3 regions of the Serratia sp. EC4 genome follow, and region 3 is predicted to be linked to each of the others. Evidence: predicted binding sites of a transcription regulator. Region 3 holds the regulator's gene; each other region holds the start of a gene.

Region 1 (10,210 bases), on a different contig from region 3:
TCAGACGCATCTCGTATTTTCCCGTGAATTTACCCTTGTTGTCCAGCAGCGGCACTTCGGCCAGCAGCGTAGTGCCCGCCGGGATCAGCGAACGGTCGGAAGCCACCGAAGCTTTGGCGATCAGCGGCACCGCGCTGGCGCCCTTCACCGGCGCAAAAGCTTCCGGACGGAAGAACACGAACGACGGGTTCTGCTCCAGCAGCTCACGCACCTCTGCGGCGCTGTGGGTATCCGCCCACTGACGGATCGCCTGCATCGACATGTCCGCCTTGGCCACTTCGCCACGATCGATCAGCACCTTGCCGATGCTGCGATAGGCATGGCCGTTCTTGCCGCCGTAGCCGAAGAACACCAGCGGCTGGCCGTTGCCGTAGTCGACATAGCCGCTGCCCTGGACTTCCATCATGAAGTTGTCCATCAGCGAATTGGTGTAAGCGATGATATAGCGATCGTCGAGCGCGCCGGAATAGATGCCCGCGCGATCCGGCAAGCGCCCCCTGCCCTTCGGCGGCATGCGGTACAGCGGATAGCGGAACTCGCCCTGTTGGGTATAGCGCGCCTGCACCACCGGCGTATAGTAGCCGGTAAACTGCACGTTGCCGTAATTGTCGACGCCTTCCATCTGGTAAGCGCTGAGGCCGTACTGGCTCAGCATGCGCGTGTCGGCGCCAGACGCCATCCAGCTTTGCACCGCCTGATAGGTGCTGTTGTTGCGGTTAAACAGCGAAGGCGACGCGTACTTGATCTCCATCAGCTGATCCGAGTAATCCTTGGCGTTGACCGGCGAACCTTTGGCGTTGGGCTGATTGACCAGCTCCAGCGATTGATCCAGACGGCCGTCCTTATATTGCTGACCCCGATCGGTCGGCTTGGACGAACAGCCCGCCAACACCGCCACCATCAACCCGCCCAGCAGGTATTTGCCCCAACGTCCTTTCATCGCGCACACTCTCAAACTGATATGATCTACCGGCTGAACGATAACAAACGCTCATTGATAAAGGAATCGCTGCAAATAAAAAAAGCCGCCCGGAGGATGGTGATGAAAAAGAAGGCAAATTGCGGGCAAATCCAGCAGAAAAACGGGTTTAGGCCAATAAAATGCAAAAAGGGTTTGCAACAAAACGCATGGAGAGTATAGTGCGCATCCATCGGACGCGGGGTGGAGCAGCCTGGTAGCTCGTCGGGCTCATAACCCGAAGGTCGTCGGTTCAAATCCGGCCCCCGCAACCAACCGATGCCGCATTGGCGGTATTTGCGTTTGGCTTCGATAACAAAGTATTATACGGACGCGGGGTGGAGCAGCCTGGTAGCTCGTCGGGCTCATAACCCGAAGGTCGTCGGTTCAAATCCGGCCCCCGCAACCAACCGAATGTCGTACCAGCGGCATAACATGAACGGTGGTTTCGTCGTAATACAGCATCAAGACGGACGCGGGGTGGAGCAGCCTGGTAGCTCGTCGGGCTCATAACCCGAAGGTCGTCGGTTCAAATCCGGCCTCCGCAACCAACTCTTGATGACAACAGATAAGCACCCTTCCGGGTGTTTTTTTGTATCTGCAATCCGCAAAAATAGCCGGACTCGCGCCCGGCCCTGCTTTTATCGGCTCGCCAGCGCGCCGCCGTTGGCGAAATAAGCCTTGATGCCCGCCAGAATCGACTCCGCCACCTGCTGCTGGAAGTGGCTGGTGCGCAGCTTGCGCTCCTCTTCAATGTTGCTGATAAACGCCGTTTCCACCAGGATCGACGGGATATCCGGCGCCTTCAACACCGCAAAACCGGCCTGATCGACACGATTCTTGTGCAACCGGTTGATTTTCCCCATCCGATTCAACACTTCCTTGCCAAACTTCAGGCTGTCGTTGATGGTCGCGGTTTGGATCAGATCGAACATGGTGTGATCGAGATAACGGTCGCCACTCTTGCTGACACCGCCGATTTGGTCCGACGCGTTCTGCGTCTGCGCCAGGAACTTGGCCGCCGAGCTGGTGGCGCCCTTGGTGGACAACGCGAACACCGATGAACCGCGCGCGGCGCGGCTGGTGAAGGCGTCGGCGTGAATCGAAACGAACAGATCGGCGCGCTGCTTGCGCGCCTTGGCGACGCGCACCTTGAGCGGAATAAACACGTCTTCATTGCGCGTCATGAATACTTTCATGTTTGGCTCGCGCTTGATCATGGCGCTCAGCTTGCGGGCAATCTGCAGCACGATGTCTTTCTCGCGCGTCTTGTACTTGCCGATAGCGCCGGGATCTTCGCCGCCGTGGCCGGGATCCAGCATGATGACGATCGGCCGATCGCGCCCCGCCTTGCCGGCCTGCGGCGCTTCCGGCGGCAGCGTGCGCTCCAGATCGCCCTTGTTGTAATCTTCCAGTAACGCCAGTAGCGGATCATACTCCTCACCCCCGCTGCCGCCCTTGGTCGGATAGAGATCCATCACCAGACGGTTGCGATACTCCGGCACCGGCGCCAGCGTGAAAATATGCGGGCTGACGCTTTGTTTGAGCTCCAGCACCAGCCGCACGGTATTCTGATCAAACTGGCCGACGCGCGCCTGCTTGAGATAAGGATCGTCGGCGCGCACCTGCCCGGCGATGCCTTTCAGCACGCTGTTGAGGTGAACACCTTCGATGTCCACCACCACGCGATCGGGATTGGTCAGGGCGAACTGCTTGTATTTCAGTTCGACGTTGGATTCCAGCGTGACGCGGGTATAGGTGGAGGATGGCCAGACGCGCACGGCGATCACGTGCGATGATGCGGCGAAGCCCGTACGACTCACACTCAGCAACCAGCTGGCGGCAACGCCCTGTAATAAACGACGGCGGCCCAGATTGTGATTAGCGTTTGGCATGCGGCTCCGGCAGTAATAGCTGTTTACAATAGATGAAAAAAACACCAATGAAATGGGGATGCCGAAAACTTTAACCAATCATTCCAGCCCTGTCATCAGAAAATCTTTTTATGGTTTTTCAATTTATTAACGATTTAGCGCCCTTAGCGCACGCTTCATGACGATTTCCCACTTGCCATCGGCGCAATAAAAGAATAAAAATACAAAAATATCGTATAAATATGCAAAGAGGTTTGGCCGTGAAGGAACGTAGTACAGAGCTGGTGCAAGGATTCCGTCACTCAGTCCCCTATATCAACGCCCACCGCGGCAAGACGTTCGTCATCATGCTCGGCGGGGAAGCCATCGAACACGAGAATTTCTCCAACATCGTCAACGATATCGGGCTACTGCATAGCCTGGGCATTCGCCTGGTGGTGGTTTACGGCGCACGGCCGCAGATCGACGCCAATCTGGCGCAGCACAATTATGAGCCGATCTACCACAAACACACTCGCGTGACCGACGCCCATACGCTCGAGCTGGTCAAGCAGGCCGCCGGCCTGCTGCAGCTCGACATCACCGCTCGGCTGTCGATGAGCCTCAACAACACGCCACTGCAAGGCGCGCACATTAACGTGGTCAGCGGCAACTTCATCATCGCGCAGCCGCTGGGCGTCGATGACGGCATCGACTACTGTCACAGCGGCCGCATTCGCCGCATCGATGAAGAAGCGATCCACCGCCAGCTCGACAGCAACGCCATCGTGCTGATTGGCCCGGTCGCGGTTTCGGTCACCGGCGAGAGCTTCAACCTGACCTCGGAAGAAGTGGCCACCCAGTTGGCGATCAAGCTGAAGGCGGAAAAAATGATCGGTTTCTGCTCCTCGCAGGGCGTGACCGACGCGGAAGGCAACATCCTTTCCGAGCTGTTCCCCAACGACGCGCAAAAGCGCCTTGAAGAGCTGGAGGAAGGCGGCGATTACCATTCCGGCACCGTGCGTTTCCTGCGCGGCGCGGTGAAAGGCTGCCGCAGCGGCGTGCGCCGCAGCCACCTGATCAGCTACCAGGAAGACGGTGCGCTGGTGCAGGAACTGTTCTCGCGCGACGGCATCGGCACCCAAATCGTGATGGAGAGCGCCGAACAGGTGCGCCGGGCGACGATCAACGACATCGGCGGCATCCTGGAGCTGATCCGGCCGCTCGAACAGCAGGGCATTCTGGTGCGCCGTTCGCGTGAACAGCTGGAGATGGAGATCGACAAATTCACCATCATCGAACGCGATAACCTGACCATCGCCTGTGCGGCGCTGTACCCGTTCCTGGAGGAAAAAATCGGTGAGATGGCCTGCGTGGCGGTGCATCCCGATTACCGCAGCTCTTCGCGCGGCGAGATGCTGCTGCAGCGGGTAGAAAACCAGGCGCGGCAGATGGGGCTGAAGAAGCTGTTCGTGCTGACCACCCGCAGCATCCACTGGTTCCAGGAACGTGGCTTTACCCCGGCGGAGGTCGACGTGCTGCCGATGCAGAAACAGGCGTTGTACAACTACCAGCGCCGCTCCAAAATTCTGCTGGCGGATCTGTAATCCCAGTGGGCGCGGCCGTTGCCGCGCCCGTTCATCGTTTATTCCGTTGCCTGCAGCCGTTCAGCCAATCCGCTGCGGCGCTGGGTCGGCATACGAATGGCCCGCAGCAACACCGCCTCCGTGGCATACAGCGAGAGCTGCTTACGCGCGCGAGTGATCGCGGTATAGACCAATTCACGCGTCAGCACCGGCAGGAAGTGATTCGGCAACACCAGAACCGTATGGTCAAATTCCGATCCCTGAGATTTGTGCACCGTCATGGCATAGGCGGTTTCATGCGCCGGCAAACGGCTCGGCTGCACCGACTTGATGCTTCCATCCGGCAATTGGAAATGCACGCGCAGATCGCCGTGCTCATCCGGCAGCGTAATGCCGATGTCCCCATTGAACAGCCCCAGCGCGCTGTCGTTGCGGCCGATCATCACCGGCCGCCCCCGATACCAACGGCCGAGCACGCCCGGTTTGCGGTCGATCAGACCGGCGCGCTGCAACCCGATCTCAATGCGCTCGTTCAGGCCGGCGACGCCAAACGGCCCTTCACGCAGCGCGCACAGCACCTGGAAGCGGCCAAAGGCCGCCAGCACCGCCGCCGCGTCTGCGCCTTCGGCGGTCAGCCGCAAATAGTCGCGATAGCCCGCCACGCAGGCATCCAACAGCGTCTGATACTCTTCGCTCGTCGCCAGCGCATAACCCATGACATCGCCGAAACTGCCGTTTAGTGCCGCCAGCGCGCGCTCCCCCGCTCCGGCGTTGACCGCCAACGCCAGTTGACCGATGCCGGAACGGGCGTCGAAGCGATAGCTCTTGCGCAGCAGGCACAGGCTGTCGCGCACCGCCGCTTCCGCAACGGCCTGCTGTCCTTCGATCGAACAGCCGGTCAGGCGGCTCAGCTCTGCAGCGCGCGCATCGCTGTATCCCTGCTCGGCAAAACGGCAAATATCCCCCAGCACCGCGCCGGCCTCCACCGAGGCCAGCTGATCGCGGTCGCCAAGGAAAATCACCCGGGCCCGATCGGGCAACGCGGCAATCAGGCGCGCCATCATCGGCAGATCGACCATCGAGGCCTCATCCACCACCAGCACATCCAAATGCAGCCGGTTGCCGCGGTGATAGCGCATGCGCTGACTGTTCGGTTGCGCCCCCAACAGGCGGTGCAACGTCGCCGCCTCCGTCGGGAACAGCGCCTGCTGCGCCGGGGTCAACGCCAGCTGACGGCTGGCGCTGCCAAGCGACTCCGTCAGGCGCGCCGCCGCCTTCCCAGTCGGCGCCGCCAGCTGAATGCGCAAGCGCGCGCTTTCATCCAACTGCACCAGCGCCGCCAACAGCTTGGCGACGGTGGTGGTTTTACCGGTGCCCGGCCCGCCGGAAATGACCGCAATGCGCCGCGTGGCGGCCACCGCGGCGGCGATCTTCTGCCAATCGGGTTCGTCGCTCGCCGAGCCGAACAAACGGTCAAGAATAGTGCGCAGTTCAGCCTCCGGCACCGCCAGCGACTCGCCTTCGCCGCCGATAAACGCCGCCACTTCACCTTCGTTTTGCCACATGCGCTGCAGATACAAGCGTGGCCCGCGCAGCACCAGCGGCGTAGCCTCGCTGCCGTCCCCGACCGCCGCGCTGGCCGCCAGGCGCTGCTGCCAACGCACGCCATCCGGCCGCCCGGCCGCCTCCCACACCGCCAGCGCCAGCGCCGGTTGGCGCCCTTCAAACAGCGTATCCGCCTGCAGCTGCTCCAGCAACAGGCAGACGTGACCGGCCCCCGCCTCTGCGCTCAGGCAGGCGGCGGCCAGCAAAATATCGGGCTCGTCTTCGTTCGCCACCACGCGGGCGAACTGCACGTCCAGTGGGCGCAACACGCCAAGCGCCACCGCCTGCTCCAGCAGTGCGATCATGATCCATCCTCCGTCGCAGCAGCCTCGCCGCTGAACAAGCGATCCATCCCCGCCACCAGCTCAAACTCGGGAAGACAGGTGAAAATGCCGTTGCCCGGGTGCGCCGCATCCACGCCGCGCAGGAACAGATAAATCACCCCGCCGAAATGGCGCCGGTAATCGTAATCCGGCAGCCGATGACGTAGATAACGGTGCAGCGCCAGCGTATACAGCTGATATTGCAGATCGTAACGATGCTCCGCCATCGCCTGCTCCATCGCCGGCCGGGTATAGGCGCTGCTGTCTTCCCCCAACCAGTTGGACTTGTAGTCCAGCAGGTAGTATTTGCCCTGCCAACAGAACACCAGGTCGATAAAGCCTTTCAGCATGCCTTGCACCTGATGGAAATCCAGCGCCGGACAGCGGGCGGAAAGCGGATCGTAACGCTTCACCAGGGCATCGAGCTCCTTCGCCTGCAACAGCCGGTTGATCGGCAAATAGAACTGCAGCTCGGCCTGCTTATGCTGCGGCGTCAGCGCCGCCAGCGTCACGCCGCTGTCGTCGAGCGACGTATTGAGCAGCACCTGCATCCACGCCAGCAGAATCGGTTGCCAGTGTTCGGCGAACCCTTGCTGCTGCAGCTGTTCCAGCAGCCACTGTTCGTCGAGCGGCTGGGTGAAGTCCAGCGTTTCAAACAGGCTGTGCAGGAAGGTGCCGGGCGTTGCGCCGCGCGGGAAGGTATGCGGTGTAAGCGCTGGCTCACTTTCTTCCCCGCGCTCACCGGCCGCGTCGACATCCAGACGCGGCAGCAGATCCTGCATCAAGCTCGCGCCGTGCTGTTGCAAACCGGTATAGCTGGTCACCCGCCAAAAATCCTGGATCCGCCGGGTAAAGCTTTTCGCCGCCAGCGCTTCGGCCAGTGACGCCTGGGGTTGCCAGGGTTCTTCGTCCGGCGGTTCAACCAGCGACAGCGCGATACCCCCGCCCGCCAATTGCTGCAGACGTTCCTGCAGATACACGGCGTCGCCGGCCTGCCCGCCCTGCACCAGATAACCCAATGCGCTGCGGTGCAGATCGGTATCGCCCTGTTTCTTGCGCGTGCCCTGGAACAACGGCGCGATGCCGATGCTGCAGTGGTACACCGAGCGGGTCAGCGCCACGTACAGCAGACGCAGATCTTCCGCCAAGCGCTCCTCCTCCGCCCAGGCCTGGCTCTCTTCATTAGCGTCGAGATCCAGCAACGCCTGGAAACTGTGGCGATCGTGATACAGCGCCTGTTGCTGCTGGCGGAAGTTGCCGACGAACGGCAGCCACACCAGATCGAACTCCAGTCCCTTGGATTTGTGGATCGTGATCACCTGCACCAGATGCCGGTCGCTCTCCAGCCGCAGCTGCTGATTATCGGACTGACGATTAGGCTGGGCGATCTGCTGCGCCAGCCAGCGCACCAGCGCATGCTCGCTGTCGAGCTGCGCCGCCGCCTCTTGCAACAGTTCCCCCAGATGCAGCACGTCGGTCAAGCGACGCTCGCCGCCGGCGCTGGCCAACAGGTTCTCCGCCAGCTGGCGCGCTTTCATCACCTCGCTCAGCATCGGCAACACGCCGCGGCGCAGCCAGAGCGTGCGGTAATTGTCGAACTCGTTAACCAGCGCGTCCCAGGCGCGCTCATCGCGGCTCAGGCCGTCCAGCGTCGGCGCGTCCAACCCCATCAGCCCGGTGGCCATGGCGCTGCGCAGCGTGCGCTCCTGCTCCGGCGCCAACACCGCCTGCAGCAACCACAGCAGGTCTTTGGCCTCCGGGGTGTCAAACACGCTGTCGCGGTTGGACAGATAGACCGACGGAATAGACAGCGCGCTCAGCGCATCGCGCACCAACGCCGCCTCATTGCGGCTGCGCACCAGCACCGTGATATCAGAGGCTTGTACCGGCCGTGACGCCTTGCCGCTCTGCAGCCGCGCCTGGCCCTGCTGCCCGGCGCTGAGCCAGTCGCGAATTTGCGTGGCGCACAGGCGCGCCATCAGCTGTTGGTAATCACTTACACCCGCGCCTTCCCCCTGCTGCAGCCAGAACTGCATCGCCGGCTGCGGCTTGCCGTGCAATTCAAACGCCAGCCCTTGGTTCTTTTCCGCCGCGTTAACTTCAATAAAGGGGATTTGGCCGAACAGGAAAGGCTTTTCTACCTGAGAAAACAGGTGATTGACGCTGGCGACCATCGACGGCGACGAGCGCCAGTTGGTCTCCAGCGTATAGTGGGCGCTCACCTCTGAACGCGCGCGCATGTAGGTAAAGATGTCGGCGCCGCGAAAGGCGTAAATCGCCTGCTTGGGATCGCCGATCAACAGCAGGCCGCAATCAGGCCGGCCGACGTAAAGTTTTTGGAAAATACGGTATTGCTGCGGATCGGTATCCTGGAATTCATCGATCATCGCCACCGGGTATCGCTGGCGGATCGCCTGCGCCAGCTGTTCGCCGCCGCCGCTTTGCAGGGCGCCGTCCAGCCGGCTGAGCAGGTCATCAAATCCCAGTTCGGCGCGCTGGCGCTTTTCCTGCTGAATGGAGGTGCGGATCTCGCTGAGCGCGCGCGCCATGATCAGGTCGCGCAGCGTCAAGGGTTCATCGCACAACTCATCTATCGCCGTGAACAGCGTATGCCGCGGCGGCTCACCTTTCTTGGTCTTCTCCAGCAGCACCGTCTGGCGAAATTTATCCAGTTCCTTCGGCAACTGGTAGTCCTGAGTCTCCTGCCCGCTCCATTCGCCGACCTTGTTCAGCCAGTTCGGCAGGTGTTTACTGCTGTAGCTGCGCTTATCGACGCCGGACTGGGCGATCAACGCTTCCAGATCGCCCGCCTCCGCCCGCCATTGCGCCTTGATGGCGTCGATGCGCGCGACGATCTGCTCGTGGCGCATCAGGACGGTTTCTTCATCCTTCGGCGGCCGACGCAGCGCCGGCGCTTCACCGTGCAGATAGCCGGAGAGATCGGCCAGCAACGCTTCCGGGCCGCTCCACTCCTGGCTGACCGCACGCGCCACGCCCAGCGGCAACGGATAGCAGTGGCGACGCCAGAAATCGGCGCAGGCCTGCCGCCGCAGCGGCAGCTCGTCCTGCACCAGCGTTTGTTCAAACAGCATGCCGGACTCGAAGGCGTTGTGCGTCAGCATTCGTTGGCAAAAGCCGTGAATGGTGTAGATCGCCGCTTCGTCCATCTGCCGCTCCGCCGCCAGCAGCTGCGAGGCGGCGTCGGTCAAATCGTCAATTTCAGCCATCAGCGCCGAAAACAGCGGGTTGGCGCTGACACCGCGCACGCAGGCGATGCGTAATCCGTGAATATTGTCGCGGATGCGCCCGCGCAGCTCCTCGGTGGCAGCCTCGGTAAAGGTCACCACCAGGATTTCTTCGACCGTCAGCAGGCGGGGAAACGCGGCTTCACCGCCCAACCCCAGCAGCAAACGCAGGTACAGCGCGCCGATGGTAAAAGTTTTGCCGGTGCCCGCCGACGCTTCTATCAGGCGTTCGCCGAACAGCGGCAGCGACAGAGGCTCCAACCTCTGCGGGGCAATTTCCGTCATGGCGTCGCCACTTTACGCGGCAAAATCTGCTGCAATGCCGACGCGTTCGGATAGGTGACCCAGTCCTTAGGCGCCGCGTAATCCGCCTTGTCTTGCCCGCTGCCGCTGACCTGCGACAGCACCGCCAGCCCCTGCGGCTGGATCACCGCCTGGTGGAAATAATCCGCCAGTTTGGCCGGCGTCAGCTGTTGCACCTGCGCGATCAGCTTCTGACGGGTATCAAAGGCGAAGTTGCCGCGATCGAAATCGTTGGCGAACCGGCTGGCCTCCTCGCTCAGGGTTTGCGGCCGCTGTTTCAGCTCATTGATCAGCGCCTGTTTGTACTGTTCAAAGTCCGCCTCGCTCATGTCACGCA
Region 2 (10,210 bases), on a different contig from region 3:
TGGTGGTCCATTCTTGCACCAAATACCTGAACGGGCATTCGGACGTGGTGGCCGGGGCGGTGATTGCCAAAGATCCCGAGCTGGCGGTCGAGCTGGCTTGGTGGGCGAACAACATTGGCGTGACCGGCGGCGCGTTCGACAGTTATCTGTTGCTGCGCGGCATGCGCACGCTGTCGCCGCGCATCAAGGCGGCGCAACAAAATGCTGAAGCGATTGTTGACTATTTACAGCAGCAACCGCTGGTGAAAAAGCTGTATCATCCCTCCCTGCCGGAGAATCCGGGGCATGAGATCGCCCGCCGTCAGCAGCGCGGTTTCGGCGCGATGCTGAGTTTTGAACTGGACGGCGATGAAGCGGTGCTGCGCCGTTTTCTCTCTGCCCTTGAGCTGTTTACTCTGGCAGAATCGTTGGGCGGCGTAGAAAGCCTGATCTCGCATGCAGCGACCATGACTCACGCCGGCATGGCGGCGGAGGCGCGGGCAGCGGCCGGCATCTCCGAGAGCCTGCTGCGCATTTCCGTGGGTATTGAAGACAGTGAAGATTTGATTGCCGATCTGGAACGCGCTTTCCAGGCGGCGGCAACGAGGTAAGCATGAATGCAATTGCTGTAGCAGGGCCGGTGAGCGGGCGTCAACTGCACAAGTTTGGCGGCAGCAGTCTGGCGGATGTGAAGTGTTATCTGCGTGTGGCCGGGATTATGGCGGAATACAGCCAGCCGGGCGACATGATGGTGGTATCGGCCGCCGGCAGTACCACCAACCAGTTGATCAACTGGCTGAAGCTCAGCCAGAGCGATCGCCTGTCTGCGCACCAGGTGCAGCAGACGTTGCGTCGCTATCACAGCGATCTTATCAGCGGCCTGTTGCCGCCGGAAAGCGCCGAGCCGCTGATCGCCGAGTTCATTCAGGATCTGGAACGTCTGGCGGCGCTGCTGGACGGCAACGTCGACGACGTGTGCTATGCCGAAGTGGTCGGGCACGGCGAGATCTGGTCGGCGCGCCTGATGGCGGCGGTGCTCAACCACCTGGATATGCAGGCGGCCTGGCTGGACGCGCGTGATTTCCTGCGCGCCGAGCGCGCCGCGCAGCCGCAGGTGGATGAAGGCCGTTCTTACCCATTGCTGCAGCAATTGTTGGCCCAACATCCGGGCAAACGCCTGGTGGTGACCGGGTTCATTTCGCGCAATGACGCCGGGGAAACCGTGCTGTTGGGGCGTAACGGCAGCGACTACTCCGCCACTCAGGTCGGCGCGTTGGCCGGCGCTGCTCGCGTCACCATCTGGAGCGACGTGGCCGGGGTATACAGCGCCGATCCGCGCAAGGTGAAAGACGCCTGCCTGCTGCCGCTGCTGCGTCTGGACGAAGCCAGCGAGCTGGCGCGTCTGGCGGCGCCGGTGTTGCACACCCGTACTCTGCAGCCGGTCTCCGGCAGCGATATCGATCTTCAGCTGCGCTGCAGCTATCAGCCGGAGCAGGGCTCGACGCGCATCGAGCGCGTATTGGCGTCCGGCACCGGCGCCAAGATTGTCACCAGCCACGATGACGTGTGCCTGATTGAACTGCACGTCGCCGCTCAGCATGACTTCAAACTGGCGCAGAAAGAGTTGGATCTGGTGCTCAAGCGCGCGCAGATCAAACCGCTGGCGGTGGGCATCCACCCTGACCGCAATCGGGTGCAGCTGTGCTACACCTCCGAGGTGGTCAACAGCGCGCTGGCGACGCTGCAGGCCGCGGCGCTGCCAGGCGAGCTGCGCCTGCGCGAAGGGTTGGCGCTGGTGGCGATGGTCGGCGCCGGGGTATGCAAGAATCCGCTGCACAGCCACCGTTTCTATCAGCAGCTGAAAGATCAGCCGGTCGAGTTTATCTGGCAGGCGGAAGATGGCATCAGCCTGGTGGCGGTATTGCGCCAGGGGCCGACCGCGCTGCTGATCCAGGGGCTGCACCAAAGCCTGTTCCGCGCCGAGAAGCGCATCGGCCTGGTGTTGTTCGGCAAGGGTAACATCGGCTCCCGCTGGCTGGAGCTGTTCGCCCGCGAGCAGACCCATATTTCCGCGCGCAGCGGCTTCGAATTCATCCTGGCGGGGGTGGTGGACAGCCGCCGCAGCCTGCTGAACTACGACGGGCTGGATGCCAGCCGCGCGCTGGCGTTCTTTGAGGATGAGGCGCAGGAACTGGACGAAGAATCGCTGTTCCTGTGGATGCGCGCGCACCCGTTCGACGATCTGGTGGTGCTTGACGTGACCGCCAGCGAAGAGCTGGCCGGGCAGTATCTGGATTTCGCCAGCCACGGTTTCCACGTGATCAGCGCCAACAAGTTGGCGGGGGCCTCGTGCAGCGACAGCTATCGCCAAATTCGCGACGCCTTCGCCAAAACCGGCCGCCACTGGCTGTACAACGCCACCGTCGGCGCCGGCCTGCCGGTCAACCACACGGTGCGCGATCTGCGCGACAGCGGCGACAGCATTCTGGCGATCAGCGGCATCTTCTCCGGCACGCTCTCCTGGCTGTTCTTGCAGTATGACGGCACGGTGCCGTTTACCGAGCTGGTGGATCAGGCTTGGCAGCAGGGGCTCACCGAACCGGATCCGCGGGTCGATCTCTCCGGCCAGGACGTGATGCGCAAGCTGGTGATCCTGGCGCGTGAGGCGGGCTATGACATCGAACCGAACCAGGTGCGGGTCGAGTCACTGGTGCCGGCGGGCTGCGAACTGGGCTCCATCGATCAGTTCTTCGAGAACGGCGAGGCGCTGAATCAGCAGATGCAACAGCGCTTTGAGGCCGCCAGCGAAATGGGCCTGGTGCTGCGTCACGTGGCGCGTTTCGACGCCAACGGCAAGGCGCGGGTCGGCGTGGAGGCGGTGCGCCCTGAGCATCCTCTGGCCTCGCTGCTGCCGTGCGACAACGTGTTCGCCATCGAGAGCCGCTGGTATCGCGATAATCCGCTGGTGATCCGCGGGCCGGGCGCCGGCCGCGATGTGACCGCCGGCGCGATCCAGTCAGACCTTAACCGATTGGCGCAGCTGCTTTAATCCTCTGCGGGCGCGGGTTCACCGCGCCCCTTTGCTTTTCCTGCCATACTTATCCCTGCCGCTGTCATGAAATTTCCTCTTTGAGCGGGTGAGGATTAATCATCTTATTCCCCTCATTTTCCTGTTGACTCTTTAGCCAACATGCGGCATTTTCTATCTAGACGTCTAAACGTATAGACGCTCATCAAGATGAAATAAAAACAGTGATCGAGAAGAGGTGAGCAGGGTATGAGTTTTTTCCACGCAAACCAGCGGGAAGCGCTGAATCAGAGTCTGGCGGAGTTGAACGGCCAGATTAACGTATCATTCGAGTTCTTCCCGCCACGCACCAGCGAGATGGAAGAGACCCTGTGGCAGTCGATCGATCGTCTGAGCATCCTCAAACCTAAATTCGTTTCCGTCACCTACGGCGCCAACTCCGGCGAGCGCGATCGCACCCACAGCATCATCAAGGGGATCAAGGAGCGCACCGGCCTGGAGGCTGCGCCGCACCTGACCTGCATCGACGCCAGCCCGGCGCAGTTGCGCGACATCGCGACCGACTACTGGAACAGCGGCATCCGCCATATCGTGGCGCTGCGCGGCGATCTGCCGCCGGGCGGCGGCAAGCCGGACATGTACGCGACCGATCTGGTGGCGTTGCTGAAAGACGTGGGTGACTTCGACATTTCCGTCGCCGCCTACCCGGAAGTGCACCCGGAGGCGAAAAGCGCCCAGGCCGATTTGATTAACCTGAAACGCAAGATCGATGCCGGCGCCAGTCGCGCCATTACCCAGTTCTTCTTCGACGTTGAGAGCTATCTGCGCTTTCGCGACCGCTGCGTTGCCGCCGGCATCGACGTGGAAATCGTGCCGGGCATTCTGCCGGTGTCCAACTTCAAGCAGCTGCAGCGCTTCGCCACCATGACCAACGTGCGGGTGCCAAGCTGGATGACCAGCATGTTTGAAGGGCTGGACGACGATGCGGAGACCCGCAAAATGGTCGGCGCCAATATCGCCATGGACATGGTGAAGATCCTCAGCCGCGAAGGGGTGAAAGATTTCCACTTCTATACGCTGAACCGTGCAGAGATGAGCTACGCGATCTGCCACACGCTGGGCGTGCGCCCGGTGGCCGCCGCCTGACAGGCTTGCTCCATTGAAAAGGGCGCCGCTTTACCGCGGCGCCCTTTTTTTGTGGGGGAACGGCATAAAAAAACGGCCCCGATAAACGGGGCCGCGATGAGGCTCACTAGCCGGTGTTGCGCATCCCGGCGGCGACGCCGGCGATGGTGACCATCAACGCCTGCTCGACGCGGGCGTCCGGTTGCTCCTGCTGACGAGAACGGTGCAGCAATTCGGCCTGCAAGACGTTCAACGGGTCGGTGTAAACGTTGCGCAGCGCGATGGATTCGGCGATCCACGGCAGGTCTTCCATCAGGTGCGCATCGTTGGCGATGGTCAGCACCACCTTGATGTCGCTTTCCAGCTGATCGCGCAGCTGTTGGCCCAGCGGCCACAGCGATTTATCCACCAGGCGCTGATCGTAGTATTCCGCCAGCCACAGGTCGGCCTTGGCGAACACCATTTCCAGCATGGCGATACGGGTGGAGAAGAATGGCCAGTCGCGGCACATCGCCTCCAGCTCCGCCTGTTTGCCGGCTTTCACCGCTTCCTGCAATCCGGCGCCGGCGCCGAGCCAGGCCGGCAGCATCAGGCGGTTCTGCGTCCAGGCGAAAATCCACGGAATGGCGCGCAGGCTCTCCACGCCGCCGTTCGGCTTGCGCTTGGCCGGGCGTGAGCCCAGCGGCAGTTTGCCCAGCTCCAGCTCCGGCGTGGCCGCGCGGAAGTAAGGCACGAAGTCCGGGTTTTCACGCACGTAGCCGCGATACATCCGGCAGGAGGTCTCGGACAGGTCGTCCATCAGCGCCCGCCATTCTTTCTTCGGTTCCGGCGGCGGCAGCAGGTTGGCCTCGAGGATCGCACCGGCATACAGCGCCAGGCTGCTGATGGTGACTTCCGGCAGGCCGAACTTGAAGCGGATCATCTCGCCCTGTTCGGTGACGCGCAGGCCGCCCTTCAGGCTGCCCGGCGGCTGCGACAGCAGCGCCGCATGCGCCGGAGCGCCGCCGCGGCCGATGGAACCGCCGCGGCCGTGGAACAGCGTCAGCGCCACGCCGGCCTTTTCACAGGTTTTGATCAGCGCGTCCTGCGCGCGGTACTGCGCCCAGGAAGCGGCCATCACGCCGGCGTCTTTCGCCGAGTCGGAATAGCCGATCATCACCATCTGTTTGCCCTGGATGAAGCCGCGATACCAGTCGATGTTCAGCAACTGGGTCATCACGTCGTCGGCGTTGTTCAGGTCGTCGAGGGTTTCGAACAGCGGGGCGACCGGCAGCGCGAACGGGCAGCCGGCCTCTTTCAGCAGCAGGTGCACCGCCAGCACGTCGGAAGGCGTGCGCGCCATCGAAATCACGTAGGCGGCGATCGAGCCCTGCGGCGCTTCGGCGATCACCCGGCAGGTTTCCAGCACTTCCTGCGTGTCAGCGCTCGGTTGCCATTTCAGCGGCACCAGCGGGCGTTTGGAGTTCAGCTCGCGGATCAGGAACGCCTGTTTATCGGCTTCCGACCAGCTTTCATAGTCGCCCAGCCCCAGGTAGCGGGTCAGCTCGGCGATGGCTTCGGTATGGCGGGTGCTCTCCTGACGCACGTCGATGCGCACCAGCGGCACGCCGAAGCAGCGCACGCGGCGCAGGGTATCCAGCAGTTGACCGTTGGCGATGATGCCCATGCCGCAGGCCTGCAGCGACTGGTAGCAGGCATACAGCGGCTCCCACAGCTGCTCGTTGTTCACCAGCAGGTCGTGCGGTTTCAGCACGCGCTCGCCCTTCAGGCGGCCTTCAAGATAAGCCTGGGAACTCATCAGCTGGCTGCGCAGCTGCTTCATGATTTCGCGGTACGGCTCCTGCACCTCATCGCCGCCGGCGCGGGCGCGCAGCTCCGGGGTGCATTCGGTCATCGACAGCTCAGAGACCAGCACCTGGATATCGCGGGTGAACAGGTCGCAGGCTTTCCAGCGGCTGAGCAGCAGCACATGGCGGGTAATTTCGGCGGTCACGTTCGGGTTGCCGTCGCGATCGCCGCCCATCCAGGAGGTAAAGCGCACCGGCACCGCTTCCACCGGCAGGCTGTAATCGATGGAGTTTTCCAGCTGTTCGTTGAATTCGCGCAGGAACGCCGGCACGCCTTCCCACAGGCTGTTTTCCACCACCGCAAAGCCCCATTTGGCTTCGTCGATCGGGGAAGGGCGGTGTTTGCGAATTTCATCGGTGTGCCACGACTGGGCCACCAGCTGACGCAGGCGGCGCATGATCTTGTTGCGCTCGTAGTCGGCCAGATCGTTGTGATCGAGCTGGCTGAGGCAGGTGTTGACCTCCACCAGCTTGTGGATCAGGGTGCGGCGGGTGATCTCCGTCGGGTGCGCCGTCAGCACCAGCTCGATGGAGAGTTGCGATACCGCGTGCTGCAGCTCTTTGTCGCTGAGCTTTTTGTCTTTGAGACGGCTGAACAGTTGAGCCAGCGCTTCCGGGTTGCTGGCGGCCTCGCCGTTGGGCGAAATGCTGTGGTACTGCTCGGCGACGTTGGTCAGGTTGAGGAACTGGCTGAAGGCGCGCGCCACCGGCAGCAGCTCGTCGTTGGACAAGTTCTGCAGGGTGGAGAGCAGCTCCTGGCGATGCGCTTCGTTGCCGGCGCGTGAGGATTTGGAAAGCTTACGGATGGTCTCAACGCGATCGAGAATATGCTCACCCAGCGCTTCTTTGATGGTATCGCCGAGCAATTTGCCGAGCATACTGACATTACTGCGCATTGCCGAATATTGTTCGTTCATATAACCCCTGACCCAGTTCTGTATGATTTTTATCTTGTAAATAAATTTCACGCGTCAGGCGCAGACCGCCTGCCTGATCACATCGCGTTCCTGTCCAATCGTCAATTGACACTATTTTTAGCAAAAAAACATCAAAATCGGCGCATTTTCTGAAATTTAATTACGGCGCGTCGGTTATCAGCACGGCTTATTTCGCCGTTTTCTACTTATTTTGAGTTAGGGGGAAGCATAAAGCATTTCCCCTGCTAAATGTCGGGTTTATTGCCGGCAAAAGTGATTGACCAGTTGGCCCAGCAGTTTGCGCGTCGGTTCGATAAACGCGGTGTCGATGTACTCGTCCGGCTGGTGGGCCTGATCGATGGAACCGGGGCCGAGCACCAGGGTCGGGCAGACCTGCTGCACGAACGGCGCTTCGGTGCAGTAGTTGACCACCTGCGTGCGGGTGCCCAGCAGCTCCTCGATCACCGCCACCATGCGGTGGTCGGTCGGGCACTCGTAGCCCGGCACCGACGCATGCAGCTCTTCGATGGTCAGGCGGCCCGGCCAGCGTTGGCTCACCGGCTCCAGCGCCTGATGCATCAGTTCGTTGATGTTGTCGAGCGTCATGCCGGGCAGCGGGCGGATGTCCAGGTGCAGCTCGCAGCAGGCGCAGATGCGGTTGGCCGCGTCGCCGCCGCTGATATGGCCGAAGTTCATGGTGGGATAAGGCACGGCGAACGCCGGGTTGTTGTAGCGCTCCTGCAGGGTTTTGCGCAGCTCCATCAGGCGGCCGATGGATTCGTGCATCAGATCGATGGCGTTGACGCCGCGCGCCGGATCGCTGGAGTGGCCGGACTGGCCGACGATGCGAATGGCGTTGGCCATGTGGCCCTTGTGCGCGCGCACCGGCTGCAGCGAGGTCGGTTCGCCGATGATGGCGAAATCCGGCCGAATGGCGGTGGAGGCGGCGAAATAACGTGCGCCGGCCATCGTCGTTTCTTCATCTGCGGTCGCCAGAATGTACAGCGGCTTGGTCAGTTTGCTCGCGTCGATGTCGCGCACCGCATCCAGAATAAAGGCGAAGAAGCCTTTCATGTCGGCGGTGCCCAGCCCGTAGAGCTTGTTGTCGTGCTCGGTCAGGGTGAAGGGATCGCGCGTCCAGCGGCCTTCGTCGTAAGGCACCGTATCGGTGTGGCCGGCCAGCAGCAGGCCGCCGCTGCCTTCGCCGATGCTGGCCAGCAGGTTGAATTTGTGGCGCGATTCCGGCACTGGCTGTACGTCGACGCGAAAGCCCAGGTCGGCAAACCATCCGGCCAGCAAGTTGATTAACGCCTCATTGCTCTGATCGAGGCCGGCATCGGTGGCGCTGATCGACGGAGTGGCGATCAACGCCCGGTACAGCTCAATAAATGGAGGTAATTTCATCTTCACTGTTGACAGCCTTTGGTTAGGATAGTATCAATATTCATGCATTTATTTTGAATAAAAATACAGTAAGCCGAAGCGTAAGGGAACCCGATACCCGGATGTTTATAAAAGCATCAACGCCTGGCTCCGTGGGTGAACGGCGCAACAACGCTGGCGAGCCCTGTTACCTGGGTCGCAAGCGACCGCACGTCAGTTTAGAAGGTGAAAGGCCACATGTTGAATACGCTGATCGTTGGTGCCAGCGGTTACGCCGGAGCGGAGCTCACGGCTTACCTGAATCGCCACCCACACATGAACATAACCGCTTTAGCGGTTTCAGCGCAAAGTGCAGATGCAGGAAAGTTGCTTTCCGATCTCCATCCCCAGTTGAAAGGCATCGTCGATCTGCCGCTGCAGCCGTTGACCGACGTCGCCAAGGCGGCGCAGGGCATCGACGTGGTGTTCCTCGCCACCGCTCATGAAGTCAGCCACGATATCGCACCGGCCTTCCTGGCGGCAGGCTGCGTGGTGTTCGATCTGTCCGGCGCCTTCCGCGTGCAGGATGCCGGTTTCTATAGCCAGTACTACGGTTTCGAACATCAGCATGGCGCCCTGCTGGAGCAGGCGGTATACGGTCTGGCGGAGTGGCAGAGCGACAAGATCAAACAGGCGCAGCTGATCGCCGTGCCGGGTTGTTACCCGACGGCGGCGCAGCTGGCGCTGAAACCGTTAATCGAAAAACAGTTGCTGAATCTGGATCAGTGGCCGGTGATCAACGCCACCAGCGGCGTCAGCGGCGCCGGGCGCAAGGCCAGCATGACCACCAGTTTCTGCGAAGTGAGCCTGCAGCCGTACGGCATTTTCACTCACCGGCACCAGCCGGAGATCGCCGCGCACCTGGGCGTGCCGGTTATCTTTACGCCGCACCTGGGCAACTTCCCGCGCGGCATCCTTGAAACCATCACCTGCCGCCTGAAAGCCGGCGTGACCGCGCAGGACGTGGCCGCCGCCTATCACGCCGCCTATGATGACAAGCCGCTGGTGCGGTTGTACGACCAGGGCGTGCCGGCGCTGAAAGCGGTGGTGGGGCTGCCGTTCTGCGACATCGGCTTTGCGGTGCAGGGCGAGCATCTGATCGCCGTGGCGGCGGAAGACAACCTGCTGAAAGGCGCGGCGGCGCAGGCGGTGCAATGCCTGAATATCCGTTTCGGCTTCCCGGAAACCCAATCACTCCTTTAAACCAGCGTGAGTAAACAGCAATGAACCCGTTAATTATCAAGTTAGGTGGCGTGTTATTAGACAGTGAAGAAGCGCTGGAGCGTCTGTTTACCGCGTTGGACAGCTATCGGCAGCAGCACCAGCGCCCGTTGGTGATCGTCCACGGCGGCGGCTGCGTGGTGGACGAACTGATGAAGCAGCTCGCTTTGCCGGTGGTGAAAAAGAACGGCCTGCGGGTCACGCCGGCCGATCAGATCGACATCATCACCGGCGCGCTGGCCGGCACCGCCAACAAAACGCTGCTGGCGTGGGCGATTAAACACCAAATCAACGCCGTCGGCCTGAGCCTGGCGGATGGCGGCAGCGCGGTCGTGACCCCGCTCGATCCGGCATTGGGCCACGTCGGCAACGCGCAGCCCGGCTCGCCCGCGCTGCTCAATACCCTGCTGGGCGCCGGCTACCTGCCGGTTATCAGCTCCATCGGCATCACCGCCGAAGGGGAGTTAATGAACGTGAACGCCGATCAGGCGGCGACGGCGCTGGCGGCGACGCTGGGGGCGGATCTGATCCTGCTGTCGGACGTCAGCGGCATCCTCGACGGCAAGGGGCAACGCATTGCGGAAATGACGGCGCAAAAAGCGGAACAACTGATCGCGCAAGGCATCATCACCGATGGTATGGTGGTGAAGGTGAATGCGGCGCTCGACGCC
Region 3 (10,210 bases):
CAATGAACCTAGAGCAAATTACCGAGTTAACCGCGCAAGATATGGCGGCCGTGAACGCAACAATTCTCGAACAGCTGAATTCCGATGTCACGCTCATCAATCAGCTTGGCTATTACATTATCAGCGGTGGCGGTAAGCGCATCCGGCCGATGATCGCCGTCCTGGCGGCGCGGGCGTTGGGCTACGAAGGCAACAAGCACGTCACCGTCGCCGCCCTGATCGAATTCATTCATACCGCCACGCTGCTGCATGACGACGTCGTCGACGAATCGGACATGCGCCGCGGCAAAGCCACCGCCAACGCGGCGTTCGGCAACGCCGCCAGCGTGCTGGTCGGCGACTTTATCTATACCCGCGCCTTCCAGATGATGACCAGCCTGGAATCCCTGCGCGTGCTGGCGCTGATGTCGGAGGCGGTCAACGTCATCGCCGAAGGTGAAGTGCTGCAGTTGATGAACGTGCACGATCCCGACATCAGCGAAGAAAGTTATATGCGGGTGATCTACAGCAAAACCGCCCGTCTGTTTGAAGCGGCGGCGCAATCGTCGGCGATCCTGTCCGGCGCCAACGCTGAGCAAGAACAGGCGCTGCAAGATTATGGCCGCTACCTCGGCACCGCTTTCCAGCTGATCGACGATCTGCTCGACTACAGCGCCGACGGCAGCACCCTGGGCAAAAACACCGGCGACGATCTGAACGAAGGGAAACCGACCCTGCCGCTGCTGCACGCGATGCACAACGGCGACGACGCCCAGCGTGACATGATCCGCGGCGCGATTGAGCAAGGCAACGGCCGTCACCTGTTGGAGCCGGTGCTGCAGGCGATGCAGCAATGCGGTTCGCTGGAATACACCCGCAAACGCGCCGAGGAAGAAGCCGACAAGGCGATCGCCGCGCTGCAGGTATTGCCGGCATCAGAGCACCGAACAGCGCTGGAGGGCCTGGCCCATTTGGCGGTACAACGCGACTTTTAAGAAATCGCGTTTCTAAATGTGTTCATCAGGCCCGCCCACGCGGGCCTGCTTAGGTATTGCTCTCTTCGTCGATACGCGCCAGCAGGCCGCCGATCCCTTCCCGCATCAGGAAAGCCACCATTCTCTCGCGCTCGCTCTCCGTCAAATGGTAGTAATACTCGATCCAGACCGCCAACGGATCCTGGCGTTCTACGTCATATGCCGCCCCGTCCTCCTTCAGCGCCAGCAGGTTACGCACGCCTGGAGGCAGGCTGTCGATATGGTACTCCAACGCTTTTCCCTGCACGCCTTTACGCCTGCGGCTGATCCAGCCTTCGCGTCGGGCCATCAGATTGATTCCCTGTGGTGAGGAGGGTAATCCTGCGATGCCTGTCAGTTCCTTGGCGGCAAACCACTCGTTTTTCATAGCCATCATCTCTGGGCAATAGTGGGCAATGTCGTTTTTTGGAAATTACCTGGGTATTTTTTAGGAAATTTAATGGTATTCTTATTTCCGAATAAGCGTTTCACGTTGTTCAAACGCTTAACCATGACCCGTTAGTTATACCACTAACGCAACTTTGGCTAATCAGAAAAGGAATGTAAACATGAATTCAAGGAACCCAGATTGGCATCCGGCAGATATCATCGCGGCGCTACGCAAGCAGGGCACCACGCTGGCGGCAGTGTCGCGCAAGGCCGGATTAAGCTCATCGACGCTGGCCAATGCGCTGTCGCGCCCGTGGCCGAAGGGGGAATGGCTGATCGCCGAAGCGATAGGCATCCACCCTTCGGAGATCTGGCCAAGCCGCTATTACGATCCGCACAGCGATTGCCTGCTGGATCGCAAAGCACGTATCAAATCGTGAACGCGGAGCAAAAAAAAACCGCCGGAACAGCGTCCGGCGGCGTTTATCGGCTGACTATCGGTGTCGATCAGTTATTGATGAACTTCTCGCCCAGTTCGATATCTTTATGCAGCACGTCCAGCATCTCGTTCAGCGCTTTCTGCTCGAAGGCGCTCAGGGTGCCGATATCTTTGCGTTCTTCAACGCCGTTTTTGCCCAGCACCAGCGGCTGCGCGAAGAAGCGAGCGTATTTGCCGTCGCCTTCAACGTAAGCGCATTCCACAACGCCTTTCTCGCCCTGCAGCGCACGCACCAGAGACAGACCGAAACGGGCGGCCGCCTGACCCATGGACAGCGTTGCAGATCCGCCGCCGGCTTTGGCTTCTACCACTTCGGTACCGGCATTCTGAATGCGTTTGGTCAGATCCGCCACTTCCTGCTCGGTGAAGCTCACGCTAGGGATCTGCGACAGCAGAGGCAGGATGGTCACGCCAGAGTGGCCGCCGATCACCGGTACGTTCAACTCTTCCGGCTGCTTGCCTTTCAGCTCGGCCACGAAGGTGTTGGAACGGATGATATCCAGCGAAGTCACGCCGAACAGTTTGTTCTTGTCGTAAACGCCGGCTTTTTTCAGCACTTCCGCCGCGATGGCAACCGTGGTGTTAACCGGGTTGGTGATGATGCCGATGCAGGCTTTCGGGCAAGTTTTCGCCACTTGCTCAATCAGATTACGCACGATGCCGGCGTTAACGTTGAACAGGTCAGAGCGATCCATGCCAGGCTTACGGGCCACGCCGGCGGAAATCAGCACCACATCCGCGCCGTGCAGAGCCGGAGTCGCGTCTTCGCCGCTGAAGCCTTTGATTTTAACTGCGGTTGGGATGTGGCTTAAGTCGACGGCAACGCCTGGGGTAACGGGGGCAATGTCGTAGAGAGAGAGTTCAGAACCTGAAGGAAGCTGGGTTTTGAGTAGAAGGGCGAGGGCCTGGCCGATACCGCCAGCAGCACCGAGAACTGCAACTTTCATCCTATACTCCTTTATTATCTTAAATATATAAAGCGCCGTGAATGTGTTGGTTACGGACCTTAAGTTATTACACCTTTCAAAACAATAAATTAGCCAATTCTTGCCTGCAGGTGTAATAAAACGGCCGCTGTCGCGCCCATTTTAGATTAAATCGCTTACGCATGAAGGGCATAGCGCACACTAATCAAAAATAGTGCGAGGTTATTCACGAGCAAGTTAACCGGCCGTTACATTACACCCTTACGCAACATCAGAACAACATCATTTTAATAACATTTTATTTACCACCGCAGGCCGATTTTCCGTCGTCAAAAGGGCATATTCATCGCGGCCGGATTTTGTTAAAATGCCGCCCTTTCCTCGCCGTCCGGTCATTTTTATTTTCTTTGGGGCGGCCTTTGTTGCATAAAAATTCATCTATATGCATAATCATGACTTCCACTATCAACATTCCACGGTGCAAAATGCGTAATCCCGCAAAACAGGAAGATCTGATCAAGACGTTCAAAGCGTTATTGAAAGAAGAAAAATTCAGTTCTCAAGGCGAGATCGTTTTGGCGCTGCAAGAAGAAGGCTTCGAAAACATTAACCAATCCAAAGTATCGCGCATGCTGACCAAGTTCGGCGCGGTACGTACGCGCAATGCCAAAATGGAAATGGTGTATTGCCTTCCTGCCGAACTCGGCGTGCCGACCACCACCAGCCCATTGAAGAATCTGGTGCTCGACGTCGACCATAACGATGCCGTCGTGGTGATCCACACCAGCCCGGGCGCCGCGCAGCTGATCGCCCGCCTGCTCGACTCACTGGGTAAATCCCAGGGTATCCTCGGCACAATTGCCGGCGACGACACGATTTTCGTCACCCCGTCCAGCGGCTTTACCGCTCAGAAGCTGCATGAAGCGATCCTGGGCGTGTTCGAGCAAGAGCTGTGAAACCTGGCGCTAACAAAGTGCGGCTGTAAACCGCATTTTGTTAGCGCTTCTTTAACCCTCGCATTACCTTCCCAGCCTTCAACCGCGTTTAACACTGCTTTTTTATCCCGCAACAACACATTTCCATGACATATCCATGTAACCAGCAGTACCCACTGTGATCTTCCGCACTTTTGGTCAAAATCACTTACCTTATTGAAATTACATAAATTTAACATCAAAAGATCGTTTTATGAGCGTTTTTTATTCCTTACGGTTATAAAAAATAAGGATCATGAGGTTAAAGTTTCACTAGCAACTGTTAGCGAACTATTAATTTTTCGCGTTACTAGCTGTATACTCATTTTCGTGAACTGAATCACAGTTCGTTGGAACTGATAAAAGAATACGATGAGGTGAGATGATGAAAATTAAAGCTACCGTTGCAACCCTGAGCGTTCTGTCCATGCTTTCCTTTGGTGCATTCGCAGCACAATCTGTTGATGCTACCCAGGCCGCAAAACTGCAGCCCGCCGGTGTGATCACCGTGAGCGGCGTCGCCGCTGCGCCTTCCGACATTCGCCAGGCGCTGTCCGACAAAGCTGACGCCAAAGGGGCGACCGCTTACCGCGTAATCGAAGCGCGCAACGACGGCAACTTCCACGCGACCGCTGAAATCTACAAATAAGTAACGGCATTACCCGGCAACGGGCAATACCTCTCTGGAATCAAACGCTGTCATAACGGCCTTCAAGAATAAAAATCGCTGCCAAGCCCTTCCAGGCTGTTATGAACAAGGATCGCTATCATGAACATAAAAACTACTCTTGCTGCACTCGGTTTGCTGTCCGTCATCTCCTTCGGCGCATCTGCCGCCCAGTTGGTGACTAACGATCAGACCGCCAATCTGCAATCTATCGGCACCATTACCGTCAGCGGTATCGACGGCGCGCCGACCGATATTCGCCAGGCGTTGTCGGAGAAAGCCGACGCGAAAGGCGCGACCGCCTACCGCGTGATCGAAGCCCGTAACGAAGGCAACTACCACGCCACCGCCGAGATTTACAAATAACAACTCTGGGAACGGCTTTGCAGAGCTGATTACCCTCGTCACTGCCACTGCCGAGTTCTGACGCAAACGCCGATTTCCCAGAGACCCTCTCGTCGTCCTATCCGACGAACCCCGTTGCCCTCGCTCGCGAGGGCTTTTTTATGGGCGTAAAAAAGGCCGCGAATGCGGCCCTTAGATTGGCTTATGCGGCTGAACGATCAGTAGGTCACCTTCGGTTCCTGCTTTTTCGCCAACGCGTCCAGCAAGCGATCGTGAATGCCGCCGAAACCGCCGTTGCTCATCACCAGAATGTGGTCGCCCGGCTGCGCGGTTTTCACCACCATCTCCACCAGCGTATCGAGATCCGCGCTCCAATGCGCCGGCTGCACGCAGGCATCCGCCACTTCCGCGACCTGCCACGGAATGTGGTGCGGCTGGAACAGGAACACTTCGTCGGCGCGGCCGAGCGAAGGCGCCAGATCGTTTTTGCTGATGCCCATTTTCATGGTGTTGGATCGCGGCTCCAGCACCGCCAGAATGCGCGCCGTGCCGCCGACCTTGCCGCGCAACGCGGCCAGAGTGGCCAGGATCGCCGTCGGGTGGTGCGCGAAATCGTCGTAAACCGTGACGCCGTTGGCTTCGCCACGCAGCTCCAGGCGGCGGCGGGCGTTGATGAAATCGCCCAACGCGCGGCAGGCGTCCGCCGGCTGCACGCCGACGTGACGGGTCGCGGCGATGGCCATCAGGCCGTTATGCATGTTGTGCTCGCCCACCAGCGCCCAGTTCACTTCGCCGACCTGCTCGCCGTCGAGGAACACCGCGTAGTGGCTGGCGTCCGGCGTCAGCTTCTGCGCACGCCAGGCGCCCTCTTCGCCCACCAGCTCCTGTTCGCTCCAGCAGCCCATCGCCATCACCTGCTTCAGGTGGCTGTCGTTGTCCGGCAGGATGATCTTGCCTTTGCCCGGCACCAGGCGCACCAGGTGGTGGAACTGTTTCTGGATGGCTTTCAGATCGTCGAAGATATCGGCGTGGTCGAACTCCAGGTTGTTCATGATCAGCGTGCGCGGGCTGTAGTGCACGAACTTGGAGCGTTTGTCGAAGAACGCGCAGTCATACTCGTCGGCCTCGATCACGAAGAACGGGCTGCCGCCGAGGCGGGCCGAGACGTCGAAGTTGCCCGGCACGCCGCCGATGACGAAGCCGGGCTGGTAGCCGCAGGCTTCGAGGATCCAGGTCGCCATGCCGGCGGTGGTGGTTTTGCCGTGGGTGCCGGCGACCGCCAGTACCCAGCGATCGCGCAACACGGCATCGTGCAGCCACTGCGGGCCGGAAACGTAAGGGATACCGCGCTCCAGCACCGCCTCCACGCACGGGTTGCCGCGCGTCATGGCGTTGCCGATGATCACCAGATCCGGCGCCGGATCCAGCTGGGCGGGATCATAACCCTGAATCAGATCGATCCCCTGGTTCTCCAGCAGCGTGCTCATCGGCGGATAGACGTTGGCGTCCGAACCGGTGACGTCATGCCCCAGTGAGCGCGCCAGCATCGCCAGCCCGCCCATAAAGGTGCCACAGATCCCAAGAATGTGAATGCGCATAGGTTTCTCATGTGAGTGCATCGAATGTCGGCATATTCTAACGCTCAGAATCGTCCAGAAGAAATGGATTTGCCTATGAATGGCGCGCATCTTTGGGCTACACTGCTCGCGAAAACGTTGGCGGTTTGTTAACAGGCCGCTATCCATCCGTAGATTCAGGGATTGTGTCATGAAAACGTTAGGCGAATTTATCGTCGAGAAACAGCACGACTTCTCGCACGCCACCGGCGAGCTGACCGCGTTACTTTCTGCCATTAAACTGGGCGCCAAAATCATCCACCGCGACATCAACAAGGCCGGCCTGGTTGATATTCTGGGGACCAGCGGGGTGTCCAACGTACAGGGCGAAGTTCAGATGAAACTGGACCTGTACGCGAACGAAAAACTGAAAGCGGCGTTGAAAGCGCGTGGTGAAGTTGCGGGTATCGCTTCCGAAGAAGAAGATGAAATCGTGATATTCGACGGCGAGCGAGCTGAAAATGCCAAGTATGTCGTATTGATGGATCCGTTGGACGGTTCGTCCAACATCGATGTCAACGTCTCGGTCGGTACGATTTTCTCTATCTATCGTCGCATCACGCCAGTCGGCACGCCGGTGACCGAAGAAGACTTCCTGCAGCCGGGCAGCGCCCAGGTCGCAGCGGGTTACGTGGTTTACGGCTCGTCCACCATGCTGGTGTACACCACCGGTTACGGCGTCCACGCCTTCACGTACGATCCGTCTCTGGGCGTGTTCTGTCTCTCTCACGAGAAAGTGCGCTTCCCGGCGAGCGGCAACATGTATTCCATCAACGAAGGCAACTACATCAAGTTCCCTCTCGGCGTGAAGAAATACATCAAGTACTGCCAGGAGCAGGATGAAGCGACGCAGCGCCCTTACACCTCGCGCTACATCGGTTCTCTGGTGGCGGACTTCCACCGCAACCTGCTGAAAGGCGGCATCTACATCTACCCAAGCACCGCCAGCCACCCGCAAGGCAAGCTGCGCCTGCTGTACGAATGCAACCCGATGGCGTTCCTGGCCGAACAGGCCGGCGGCAAGGCCAGCGACGGCAAAAATCGCATTCTGGACATCACGCCGGTGAAACTGCACCAGCGCGCGCCATTCTTCGTCGGCACCAAGTCGATGGTGGAAGACGCAGAACGCTTCATCGCCGAAAACCCGGACGAGTAACGCGTTTCTGGCAAGGGTTCGGCGCCACGCCGAACCCCTATCGCCTTACAGCTTGAACGCCGCCATGCTCTGCGCCAGCAGCTGAGCCTGATCTTCCAGCGAGCGCGTCGCCGCCGCCGACTCTTCCACCAGCGCCGCATTCTGCTGCGCCACCTGATCCATCTGCGCCACCGCCAGGTTCACCTGTTCGATACCGCTGCTTTGTTCCCGCGTCGCCGCCGAGATCTCACGCATCAACGCCGTCACCCGGCCCACTTCACCGGTGATACCGCTCATGGTCTGCGCCGCCGACTCCACCATCTGCTCGCCTTCCTGCACCCGGTTCTGCGACGCTTCGATCAACCCTTTGATCTCTTTCGCCGACTGGGCGCTGCGCTGCGCCAGATTGCGCACTTCGCCGGCCACCACCGCGAAACCGCGGCCCTGTTCGCCGGCGCGCGCCGCTTCCACCGCTGCGTTCAACGCCAGGATATTGGTCTGGAAGGCGATGCCGTCCATCACGCTGATGATGTCGGCGATGCGGCGCGAGCTGTCGGTGATCGCCTGCATCTTGCTCATGACCTGACTGACCACGTCGCTGCCCTGGTTGGCGATATCGGACACGCTCAGCGCCAGCTGATTGGCCTGCTCGCAGTTCTCGGCGTTCATTTTCACCGTCGAAGTCAGCTGTTCCATGCTGGCGGCGGTCTCTTCCAGCGACGCGGCCGACTCTTCGGTACGCTGCGCCAGATGCAGGTTGCCGGCCGCCAGTTCGCGCGAACCGGTGTCGATCTGGCTGCTGGCGTCACGCACTTTGCTGACCGAACTGGCCAACGCCTGCTGCATGCGCTGCATCGCCCGCACCAGGCGGCCCATCTCGGTATCGCCCTCACCACGGATCTCATGGGTCAGATCGCCGCCGGCGATGTGTTCCAACTGCGCGATGGACTCATCCAACGGGCGCAAAATGATCACGCGCAGCGCGAACCAGGCCAGCACCGCCAGCAGCACGCTGAGCAGGCCCGCCACCACGATCAACGAGATCTTGGTGCTGGCGTTGTTTTCCGCGTCATACACCTGCTTTTCGCCGAGCTTCATGGCGAAGCTGCGGAAATCGCTGAGATCCTTTTCAAACGCGATGCTCAACGCAGAGATGCGGGTCTCCTGAATATGGTAATACTCATCGATTTTACCGGCCTTGATGGCGGCGGCCATCGGCTTCACGCCCTGCTCGAGGTAGGCGCGATAGCTGTTTTGCAGACGATTGGAGAGTTCGCGGCCGCGCTCGGTCACGGTGCCGACGCCGACAAAGCGCGCCATTTCCTTGTTCGACTGCTCGAGGTAGCCGTAAATGCGGCCCACGGTGGCGTCAGCGACATCGATCTGGCCGATCTCCCGTTGGCGCACCGCCAGCGAGGCGGCGGTGCGGGCGCGCAGCGTCAGGTTGGAGCTGTTGGCCAGCGAGCCCAGCTCTTCGCCGAGGATCTGGTTTAAGGTATGGATCGAGCGCGATCCTTCGTTAATCGCATTGACGCCAATAACGCTGACCATGATCAGCAGCATGGTCATCAGGCTCAGCAGGGCGATCAGCCCAGCCTTCACCGTAATCTTTTTTAGCATGAGTTCTTCCCGGCTTCAGAATAGTGAGATCAGACGTAGTAGGGGTGGCAAAACGCGGAGCCAGCTTTGCTGGCTCATTATTGTTTGTTGAAGTTATCGGCAGGCGGAGACAAAACTTCATGCCGCGGCGGGATTAATCTGGAAATTATCCCTGCGCCGGCACGCGGGGTTTTCAACGATGAAAAGGGCAGGAAATCGCAAAAGAGTCCGCTATAATAGCCGCCACTCCATTTCTGGTTTGATGATTAAAGGAAACCGACATGAGCTTGAATCTGGTCCCTGCTGGCAAAGACCTGCCGGAAGACATCTACGTAGTAATCGAAATCCCGGCCAACGCCGATCCAATCAAATACGAAATCGACAAAGAAACCGGCGCGCTGTTCGTTGACCGTTTCATGTCCACCGCGATGTTCTACCCGTGCAACTACGGCTACATCAACCACACTCTGTCTCTGGACGGTGATCCGGTTGACGTGCTGGTCCCAACCCCATACCCGCTGCAGCCGGGCTCCGTGATCCGCTGCCGTCCGGTTGGCGTGCTGAAGATGACCGACGAAGCCGGTGAAGACGCCAAGCTGGTTGCGGTACCGCACAGCAAGCTGACCAAAGAGTACGATCACGTGAAAGACGTGAACGACCTGCCGGAACTGCTGAAAGCCCAGATCGCTCACTTCTTCGAGCACTACAAAGATCTGGAAAAAGGCAAATGGGTGAAAGTGGAAGGCTGGGCAGACGCTGCCGCGGCTAAAGCGGAAATCATCGCCTCCTTCGAACGCGCTGCCAAGAAGTAATTTTCGCCGCCGTCCGATGAAAAAACACCGCTCATTGAGCGGTGTTTTTTTATTACTGATCTTCGAGGCGTTTCAGCCAGTCACCGCTGGTAATTCGCGGGTAACCGTCCACGCTGTGTTTATACAGGTAGATCCACGCACTCCCATAAGGCGTCTGAATCAGCTCGCGCTTATAGTCCTTGGTGTTGCTTTTCAGTTCGTCCAGCTCTGCCAGAATCGATGAGTTAATACGATACACTTCGCAATGTATCGTGC

What was found. Region 3 encodes ArgR, which controls arginine synthesis, uptake and breakdown. Its sites were predicted from a motif close to ANTGAATAAAAATACANT; they were not measured.
Positions count from the first base shown of each region.
Region 1: the regulator ArgR is predicted to act here: its motif matches at 3,043-3,060, upstream of argA (amino-acid N-acetyltransferase).
Region 2: the regulator ArgR is predicted to act here: its motif matches at 8,353-8,370, upstream of argC (N-acetyl-gamma-glutamyl-phosphate reductase).

Region 1 is NZ_JBNIDE010000005.1:163,158-173,367, reverse strand. Features, by position in the region: gene mltA (murein transglycosylase A) at 1-940, opposite strand, end outside; tRNA gene ACP39K_RS16820 (tRNA-Met) at 1,157-1,233, shown strand; tRNA gene ACP39K_RS16815 (tRNA-Met) at 1,291-1,367, shown strand; tRNA gene ACP39K_RS16810 (tRNA-Met) at 1,433-1,509, shown strand; gene amiC (N-acetylmuramoyl-L-alanine amidase AmiC) at 1,600-2,853, opposite strand; gene argA (amino-acid N-acetyltransferase) at 3,093-4,418, shown strand; gene recD (exodeoxyribonuclease V subunit alpha) at 4,457-6,307, opposite strand; gene recB (exodeoxyribonuclease V subunit beta) at 6,304-9,855, opposite strand; gene ptrA (pitrilysin) at 9,852-10,210, opposite strand, start outside.
Region 2 is NZ_JBNIDE010000011.1:95,892-106,101, forward strand. Features, by position in the region: gene metB (cystathionine gamma-synthase) at 1-590, shown strand, start outside; gene ACP39K_RS22400 (bifunctional aspartate kinase/homoserine dehydrogenase II) at 593-3,028, shown strand; gene metF (methylenetetrahydrofolate reductase) at 3,257-4,153, shown strand; gene ppc (phosphoenolpyruvate carboxylase) at 4,260-6,896, opposite strand; gene argE (acetylornithine deacetylase) at 7,155-8,300, opposite strand; gene argC (N-acetyl-gamma-glutamyl-phosphate reductase) at 8,517-9,521, shown strand; gene argB (acetylglutamate kinase) at 9,542-10,210, shown strand, end outside.
Region 3 is NZ_JBNIDE010000004.1:433,546-443,755, forward strand. Features, by position in the region: gene ispB (octaprenyl diphosphate synthase) at 3-974, shown strand; gene ACP39K_RS15520 (DNA-binding protein) at 1,024-1,380, opposite strand; gene ACP39K_RS15525 (helix-turn-helix domain-containing protein) at 1,562-1,822, shown strand; gene mdh (malate dehydrogenase) at 1,890-2,828, opposite strand; gene argR (transcriptional regulator ArgR) at 3,293-3,763, shown strand; gene yhcN (peroxide/acid stress response protein YhcN) at 4,167-4,430, shown strand; gene yhcN (peroxide/acid stress response protein YhcN) at 4,551-4,814, shown strand; gene mpl (UDP-N-acetylmuramate:L-alanyl-gamma-D-glutamyl-meso-diaminopimelate ligase) at 5,012-6,391, opposite strand; gene fbp (class 1 fructose-bisphosphatase) at 6,561-7,565, shown strand; gene ACP39K_RS15560 (methyl-accepting chemotaxis protein) at 7,611-9,164, opposite strand; gene ppa (inorganic diphosphatase) at 9,425-9,955, shown strand; gene ACP39K_RS15570 (gamma-glutamylcyclotransferase family protein) at 10,008-10,210, opposite strand, start outside.